4 regions of the Phocaeicola coprocola genome follow, and region 3 is predicted to be linked to each of the others. Evidence: riboswitches for the same ligand, from Rfam matches in the RefSeq annotation. Region 3 holds a riboswitch; each other region holds the start of a gene.

Region 1 (2,204 bases), on a different contig from region 3:
TCGGCAAGCGGATTACTAAATACGGTTTGCAGCATCAAGCCCGACGCAGAAAGAGCCGTTCCACAAAGCAGAGCTGTGATACACTGAGGAACACGCGACTCCCATACGATAAACTGCCAGCTGTCTTTTTCTACTTCTCCGCCAAAAAGGATGTTTGCTACGGCTTTCACCGGAATATCTACCGAACCGAAAACCAGATTGGCTGCCATAAGCAGCACAATCATTACAGCAAGTACACAACCATATATATATCCTCTATTTGTCTTCATGCACACACTTTCTGAGATATCACTCCGCTAAATTAGTAAAATATCTTGGAGTATAATCTTTCAAGATATCAGGATGAAATACTTTTACCAAATCCTTGAGCAACAATTCTGGATGAAAAGGTACTTCCTCATAAAAAGAAATGCGGCTGGTATTACATCCATATACCCGACGATTGCGGAACGCATCAAAATTGGCATATGGCGCATAGTCACTCTTCAGTTCTCTATAAGTTTTATCCACCTGCTGATTGTATTTTATCAGCCAGAAATCGGCGTGCTGTCCTTTATCGAATACTGTTTCAAAAGCCAAAGAAGCAGAACCGCTTTGAGGAATATCGGCAAATATATACCGTGCCCCCGCATCGGCATACAGTTTTGCCATTGTACTGTTTCCCCCCGGCACATACCATGTACCACCGGTTTTCAGTTCTGTAATGACAGTCGGTTTCGGTGTTATGTCTTTCACTTGATTCCGGAGTGAAAGATAGGCCTCCTCTACCCCAGCAAACAAAGAGTCTGCCTCAGCCTCTTTTCCAAACAGCAACCCATAAAAACGTACCCATTCGGCACGCCCCAATGCTGAAGTTTCCATATAGTCGGCACATTCAAGAATCGGTATATTCAGCTTTTCTATACGTCCGTAACCACCACTGTTTTCGTAAGGTGAAAGCAAGATACCGTCGGGATGCATGTCTATCACTTTCTCTATGTCCGGATTCATACTGCTCCCCGCATCGGTTATTTCTTTTTTCCGACAACTTTCCAATATAGCAGGAACACGGATGTACTGCAAATCACATACTCCTTTTATTTTATCCAGTGCGCCCAACTCCTGTAAAAGTCCGCAGTGCACAGACGAGAATATCAGGGAGTTTGATAAAGGAACCCGAACAATTGTACCCTCCGGCAAGGATGAAGGACACGAATCCTGTTTATTGACCAACAAATATGTATGCAACGTTTTCAGTGTGTCCCAGGGATTACGCAGGGTAACCTGAGTATAATGCTGGTATTTTACAATTTGCAGATTCTCTGCATAGCGTAAATTCAGTGTATCACCTCCTTCTTGCATAAAAGAGGTCTTGCTCTTTCCGTTACAAGCGGAAAACAGCAAGACCATAAGTACTATATGGGCAGATAGTATGTATTTCTTCAGTTCATTTGCCATGATTATAATAATTTATCGGTCTACAATAAACAAAGCAATATGAGAAATAATCATTCTCACATCAGCTTCCTCAATATTAACATAGTAAAAACATAGTTCTTGCTACTCTTTCCTCGAGAGCACAAGCATGATTTCGTTTTGCAGGTCTTCTGACTTACTCCGGTTTGTTATGCCTTCCCACTTTCTCAAACAGAAGAAAGCAGTGACCTGAAGTAGTAAACAAACCTTTACAAAGGAGCTTACAGCAGCGGGACTGTCCGGGACTTTCACCCGATTCCCTTTTCATCCGTGGCCTCGCATATACCAATCGGAAGCCCGACGGAACAAAACTGTGACAAATATATGCAATAAGTACTTATAATGCAATAAAAGGTGAACCAAAATCCAATTTTATTTGTTTACTTTGTGTTTATATTAAAAGTTGATATCATCTATGATTACTGCAGAAAATATTTTACTAGTCGGGTCTATTTTAATCTTTACAAGTATTCTAATCAGCAAAACCGGATATCGTTTCGGTATCCCTACCCTGCTGTTATTCCTGCTGGTAGGTATGGCTTTCGGCAGTGACGGTCTCGGCATTCAGTTCAACAGTGCTTCAGACGCTCAGTTTATCGGCATGATGGCACTCAGCATCATCTTGTTCTCGGGAGGAATGGATACCCGATACGCCGATATCAAACCAGTCTTAAAACAAGGTATACTGCTCTCTACTGTGGGAGTATTGGTCACCACACTGCTTACCGGATTGTTTATTTTCTTCCTTT
Region 2 (2,204 bases), on a different contig from region 3:
TGCGCCACAGCGAAATCATCAGAAAAATGGAACAGCTCAATAAAATGAGCCAGCAGGATAAAATACAAAGCCGGTCGGTAGTGCTCTCCGACGAGGAACAGGACAATCTGGCGGAAGTTATAAACATCTGCTACAACAACTTTACCGACCGGCTTTGGAAAAAGTTCCCGACACTGACAAAGGCGGACATCTCGCTTTGCTGCCTTATCAAAATCGGCATCTCAAACAGCAACATGCTTTACCTGCTCGAAACCAATAAGGTCGCCTTGAAGAAACGGAAAAACCGCCTCAAACACGACAAGATGGGTATGGACGAAAACGATTCGCTGGATGAGTTTATCATGGAATTCTGACAAGCATTATGCTCACTCTTTCACCCATACATGTTCTATCTCTACGACATACATTTTATGGAATCCGCCATGTCCTTCGCCGTACCAGCGGCTTACCAGTGAGGCATCGATAAACTGCTCGGGCTTTATCATATCGGCATACAGTTTTCTGCATTCCAGTACCATACGTGCCTGCTCGTAGGCAATGTTTCCTTCGGGAGTGGCAAAAGGTTTCAGTCCGGTAGCCGCTACCTTATCAATGTCGCGCCCAGATTTGGAACCACAGATTTTATGTATATCTTTATGCTCTTCGCCCAGGAAAGACAGGGTAAGCGTTTCTCCCTCTTCAATAAACTGGTAGGTATAACGCTCGGGACGGATGAAAATAAAGGCTACGGGCTTTGCCCACAAAACACCGGTTCCGCCCCAGCTTGCCGTCATCATGTTAAACTTTTCCTGTGTTCCGGCCGTTACCAGCATCCATTCCTTACTGATAGCGTCGAACATGTTATCTTTCAGTTCCGATACATTTATTTCTTTCATACATGCATATATTTAATGATTCATTCAGACAAAACTACTAAAATTATCGGTATTCTCCGACAAAAGAGTTCTTAATACAAAAACATTTTCAAAACAAAAAAACTGTATTAAAATTCAGAAAAATAAATTATCTTTGCCATCGATTGGTTCCGGAAGGTTGTTTCGACCCGACGGATTAAAAGGGAATCGGGTGAAAGTCCCGAACAGTCCCGCTGCTGTGAAGCTCATCAAGCACGTTGACAATTACTCATTGCCACTGGATAAAACCGGGAAGGTGTCAAAGCGTGTGAGTCAGTCAGAAGACCTGCCATCGTTTTTATTAATTAACCGAACTCGGGGGATAGGACGGTTGAACGTTTTACATAATGCTTAATAAACTTTGCTATTCAGTAATGTTTACCCTGCTGGTGTGGGGTATAAACATGTGTGCACCCGTACATGCACAAAATAAGTTAGATAGTGGGTCAGTAGAAATTTAGTGGGGATTATTTTTTATACTCGTAAAGTATTGCTTACTTCGCATTATGAAAAACGATTATTTGAATATGCTAGCCAGCCTCGTGTTGCCGGCTCAGATATTAGATTACTTTCTTATCTCTGGAGTTGAACAAACCTCTCAAGAGATTCATATTAGTCTGGATGAAAAGATGAATTCCAAGTTAAGCAATGACGAACATTTTGAATCCAAAGGTTTTATGGAAGCTGTTAATGTGACAGACTTTCCCATACGGGACCATAAGGTAATCCTCAAGATCAGACGTCGTCGTTGGACGGACTTGCGCACAGGTAAAAGTTTCAGTATTCCCATCGACCTCGATGTTGTAGCCAAGGGAACCAGATACTCCAAAGAATTTGGGGCTTTTTTAAAAGAAACGTATGGAGACATCCCCAGTGACCTGCCGTACGCTTGAGGAATTCTATCATATAGATGGTCATACATTTGAAAAACAGTACAAGGAGGTTCTCAGCGGATATCGTAATTGGGAACAGTTATCCCATGCCGGTGAATGGATGCTGTTTCCGGAAAATATGGGACCGTATCTGGCGATTGACGAGACCTCACTCTCCAACGGTGAACTTTACACCTTTGTAACCAACCGTGATGCCTGTACGAGAGAGTGCTCCCTGGTAGCTGTCGTGGCAGGAACTAAATCAGAGGATGTAATAGCTGTACTGCAACGAATTGACGAGGAAAGCCGTTATGCCGTTAAAGAAGTGACACTTGACCTTTCAGACTCCATGCGCAAGATTGTACGGACTGCATTTCCTGAAGCCAGCCGTGTGATAGACCGTTTTCACATTCAGAGATTAGCTTGTGATGCTGTGCAG
Region 3 (2,204 bases):
GGTGGAAACGATTTTTCCTTCCCGTACCCATTCGATTTTGAACCCTTCGACATCCGAATGCTGAATATCGGGAGTAAATGTGTAATCGGTATTCCGGACGACTTTTAGCCCCTGCGAAGGTAGTGCCAGTGAGATGACCGGAGGGGTGAGTTCTTTCACTTCTACTTTCAGTTCCTCTTCGGCATAGCCTTCCGCATTGTCTACTCTTAGTTTGACATAAAAATCCCCGCATTCATTCCATGTACGTTGAAGAGACGGACCCGAAGAAACCAGCGTACCGTCTATCGTCCAAGCAAAAAGAGCATCTTCAACATTCTGGTATGTCGGGGCGATAGTCAATTCGTGATCGACCTTGACCGTGTAAATACCGGTCTCGCTGTCAAGTTCTATTATAGGTTGTCCTCCTACTTCTTCGGTAATGACTTCATCCTTGTTGCAGGAGGTGAACAGCATACAGGCAGAAATAATAAAATAGTGAAAACGATGCATGATGTGTGGATTTTAGAAAAATAACAGGGATACCCCCGACAGAAGGGATATCCTTATATTCTTTTTATTGTATGGTGATATCATCAATACAGATATAAGCCGGAGTATTCAAACCGTATGCTCCCGAATCCGAACCCTCGAAGTTGAATTTCACACTTTGCACCCCTTCGGCATTGATTTCCCAATAATCCCATGTCGTGATAGGATCAACCTGTTGTTGGCCGTTACGATAATCGGCTAAAAGACGTTTGTAAGTGCGGATCAGACCGCCATTCGCATCATAACATTCCAGATTCACTTGGAAATACCCTTTCATCTCTTTCAGAGGAGTCGCTACCCCCGTAGAACCGAACTGATTACCATAAGTAATGACACCATAAGTGTATGAGGTGTTGCAGATCCACAGGCCGACCAATTTCCGGGGAACATTGAAATAAAATTCTGGTTTAGCCATCCATGCCTGATTGTAAGCATCCACATATCCGTAAACGACACCGAAATTGGAACCGCTGTGCCCGGCTTCCTTATTCTGTCCTTCCGCTTCCACCGCAGTGTTATAGACAGAACATTGGTTTAGATAAGAATACCACCAGTCTCCGGTATTTCCCGACTGATTGGAGCGGATGTTCCAGTTGGAAAGTGCGATGCCGCCGCTGGAATACTCTGTGCTTCCACCTACAGTATTAAACATTGAAAGGAAGAGATATTCTTCCGGAGTATTGTCGTAAATGGTGGTTACTTGAGGATACCCTTGGTACGAATAAAGATTTTCTCCGGCCGAGGTAGGTCCTGCTAACATGCCGGGATCGAAATCATCGAAAGTGATAGTTAAAGTACCGTCCGGATTTGTCACAGCACGGGTTTGCGAAGTTCCGGAATCAACCGGGTCCATCAAAAAGTCATCGTCCGAACTACAGCCAGAGAACAAGGCGGTTGCGGTAAATAGACAGGCACCTGCCAGAAAGCGTAATTTTCTTTTCATAGGTCACTCATTTTAATGTAAAACATATTATTAACAAACACAAAAAATTCCCGTTCGTGCGGACTTACACGAACGGGAATATGTCTGTCTTCAAATATTGAATGGCCGATGAGCTATTCCTTATTTGATTACGACCCGTATATCCCGCAGGTGTAAATCTCATTCCGGTCATGGCAGGTCTTCTGACTCGTCCCGGTCATCGTGCCTTCCCGGTATTACACCAGTGGCAAAAGTTCGATGTCCGTTTTTGTGGACTCACAGCAGCGGGTACTGTCCCGGATTTTCACCGGGTTCCCTTTTCATTCGGAAGGCGTAAACCTCCCGAAACCATTTCCCGACTGCAAAATTATCTATATTACATATCAATTCCAAATAATTCATAATATTTATAATAAAACACACAAAGCATGACAACCGTACTGTTTTAATTAGAGCATTCAAGTTTACGACAAACGAAGACGGTAATTATCATACACAATATCCATAAACCAACAAAACAGCTTGCCATTTTCCATAACAATGCGTTCTGGAATAGATAACTGTTAACTGCAATTATGCAAGCAAAAAAAGCAGACAGAATAATGACTATTAATATCATGCACCAGAAATTAATCCTATAAATTTATGGAAAACAAGTAAGGGAATGGAAGTTCCGTTGCCGCATGGATGCAGGTGAAGGACCTTCTCTTTTAACGTTGGATACGCCAATGCACGCCAACGGAAGACTCTGATA
Region 4 (2,204 bases), on a different contig from region 3:
TACCACGTCCCAAGGAAGTCTTTTCTCCATTCAAGTTTTCGAAGACACGCGTACGGCATCCCATTGTTGCCAGTTCATAGCGATAACGTTTTGGATCGCTGGCATCCCATTTTTCATGCTGGTTGAAAGGAGTATCAAGGAACATAAAATTCGGGAATAAAGCTTTTGCCGTAGTACGGCAAGCTTTCAGGAACAAGTCGAAATTAGGAGCTTCAAACTCTACCTTACCTTCCATTGCCGCATCAAAGTCTTCCATTGCCCGTTTGTAGTCGGCTTCCGAATAAGACACACCATCCTTTATCTTGAATATCTGAATGGGGAATACAGGTACTTCTCCCCGCGTACCCAAACCTTCAATAGTAGCTTTCAGCAGTTCTTCTATCACCATTCGTCCTTCGGCAGAAGTATCTGTTCCATAATTGATAGAACTGAACACAACCTGATTTCCTCCGCGTGAATGCATCGTATTCAGGTTATGAATAAACCCTTCCATTGCCTGATGAGTATCTTTACGTACCTGACTATAAGCCTTTTTCAAAATATGTTCCAGTTCATCGGCTGTAAGATTGATCTGCTGGTCAGCAAATGCTGCAAGAAGAATCTTTTTTTCATCTTCAGAAGGAGCTATTGAAGCAACATGCTGTTTTACCAACGCCTGCAACTTCGCCTCATCTACTTCCATGCCTTTCATATCGAAATAAAAAGAAATAGAAGAAACAACGACTTTCTGGAAACTTTTCAATACGCCTTTTGCCATGAAGAAATCGAAAGCCGGAATAGCCTGTCCTCCGTGCTGCTCATTCTGGTTGGTCTGGAATATAATTGTAGCTAGTGTTGCGTAGCTTTGAATAGACTGAGGTGTACGGATACTTCCGTTCTTAGTATGAAAACCGCGTTCAAACAGATCGTCAAGATCGTACTGAATACACGTCGTAGTCTTGGTAGGATAATAGTCCAGATCATGAATATGTATATCTCCCAACTGATGTGCCTCAGCATATTGTTTCGGCAACAAATATTTATAGGTATAATCCTTTGTTATTTCCGAAGCAAAGGTCATCATCTGTCCGGCCGGAGTATGGCTCGACATATTGGCGTTACTCAGATTCACATCATTTTTATCTATGGCAACAATACCATCCATGATATGCTTTATCTGAGTTTTCCGATCGCGTTCCGTATTTCTCCACTGGCGATAAATGATATATTTTTTAGCCACTTCAGGCTGTACCTTCATCAATTCCGTTTCTACGAGGTCCTGAATTTCTTCGACTCCGATAGTAGGATTCTCAAAATGATTGATAACACGCTGTGTAATCTCGTCAATCAGTTCTTCCTGATGAGCAATCCCCGTTGCGTTGAACGCTTTACTGATAGCATTTGTAATCTTTGAAGGCGAAAAGTTTTCCCGCTTCCCGTCACGCTTGATAATACAGATTTCAGTTAAATTCATACTGGCTTGTAACGAATAAGTTAATATAAAAGTTGGCTTTGCTCTTTGCGGCAGGTCTTCTGACTGATCTCTCCCCGACAGCCACCTTCCCATTGTAAAAAAACAATAGTGGTTTGCTTATGCATTGCCTTCGGTTCATTAAGAATCACAGCAGCGGGTACTGTTGCCGATTTTCACGGCATTCCCTTTTGAAACACTTTTGTTACCTAGCAAAAAGCCATACAAAGATATGGCTTTAAAGAAATAAACAAAAATCAGAATCTTGATAATTTTCTAAATTGGACAACTTTTAAGAAAGAAAAATAACCCAGAAGCACCTACAGGACATATAAATGGCAAACTATTATTTATACTAACTTTTCTATTTGGATAATTAAATTAATTTCTTATTGCCTTTAGAGAAGAATATTTTTTCCTTTTTACCGGCTACGCTCCCTGCGTTAAAAGAGTAAAAGCAGGGAGCATAACAAGTTATAAATTGACAGGCTCCAGTCCCATCTGTTTTGCCTTCTTCAGCATATATTCAAAAGCAGCATCATGTTCATTTGGAATCACTCCATCCAGGATAGCATCCTTTATAGAACTTTTCAAACTACCGATTTCGCGGCAGGGCTGCAAATTGAAAACTTTCATAATTTCAGCACCATCTACAGGAGGCTGGAAATTTCGGATACGGTCTTTTTCCTCCAGATCTTTCAGTTTCTGACGAACCAGCTTGAAGTTATCAAGGAAGCGTTGCTTACGGACTTCA

The links. A riboswitch is a leader RNA that binds a small molecule or an ion and turns the genes downstream of it on or off. The one in region 3 is predicted to bind cobalamin.
Region 1: linked by a shared signal. The riboswitch ahead of ACDG22_RS07880 (ABC transporter substrate-binding protein) and the one ahead of ACDG22_RS09960 (DUF4465 domain-containing protein) in region 3 are both predicted to bind cobalamin.
Region 2: linked by a shared signal. The riboswitch ahead of ACDG22_RS03040 (ISAon1 family transposase N-terminal region protein) and the one ahead of ACDG22_RS09960 (DUF4465 domain-containing protein) in region 3 are both predicted to bind cobalamin.
Region 4: linked by a shared signal. The riboswitch ahead of ACDG22_RS00665 (anaerobic ribonucleoside triphosphate reductase) and the one ahead of ACDG22_RS09960 (DUF4465 domain-containing protein) in region 3 are both predicted to bind cobalamin.

What each region holds. Positions count from the first base shown of each region.
Region 1 is NZ_JBGKGM010000001.1:1,916,327-1,918,530, reverse strand. Features, by position in the region: gene ACDG22_RS07885 (iron ABC transporter permease) at 1-269, opposite strand, end outside; gene ACDG22_RS07880 (ABC transporter substrate-binding protein) at 289-1,425, opposite strand; cobalamin riboswitch at 1,560-1,780, opposite strand; gene ACDG22_RS07875 (potassium/proton antiporter) at 1,871-2,204, shown strand, end outside.
Region 2 is NZ_JBGKGM010000001.1:703,042-705,245, forward strand. Features, by position in the region: gene ACDG22_RS03030 (tetratricopeptide repeat protein) at 1-353, shown strand, start outside; gene ACDG22_RS03035 (flavin reductase family protein) at 366-875, opposite strand; cobalamin riboswitch at 1,002-1,201, shown strand; gene ACDG22_RS03040 (ISAon1 family transposase N-terminal region protein) at 1,400-1,786, shown strand; gene ACDG22_RS03045 (ISAon1 family transposase) at 1,752-2,204, shown strand, end outside.
Region 3 is NZ_JBGKGM010000003.1:118,187-120,390, reverse strand. Features, by position in the region: gene ACDG22_RS09965 (PKD-like domain-containing protein) at 1-489, opposite strand, end outside; gene ACDG22_RS09960 (DUF4465 domain-containing protein) at 554-1,471, opposite strand; cobalamin riboswitch at 1,627-1,818, opposite strand.
Region 4 is NZ_JBGKGM010000001.1:193,742-195,945, forward strand. Features, by position in the region: gene ACDG22_RS00665 (anaerobic ribonucleoside triphosphate reductase) at 1-1,453, opposite strand, end outside; cobalamin riboswitch at 1,486-1,680, opposite strand; gene ACDG22_RS00670 (CCA tRNA nucleotidyltransferase) at 1,925-2,204, opposite strand, start outside.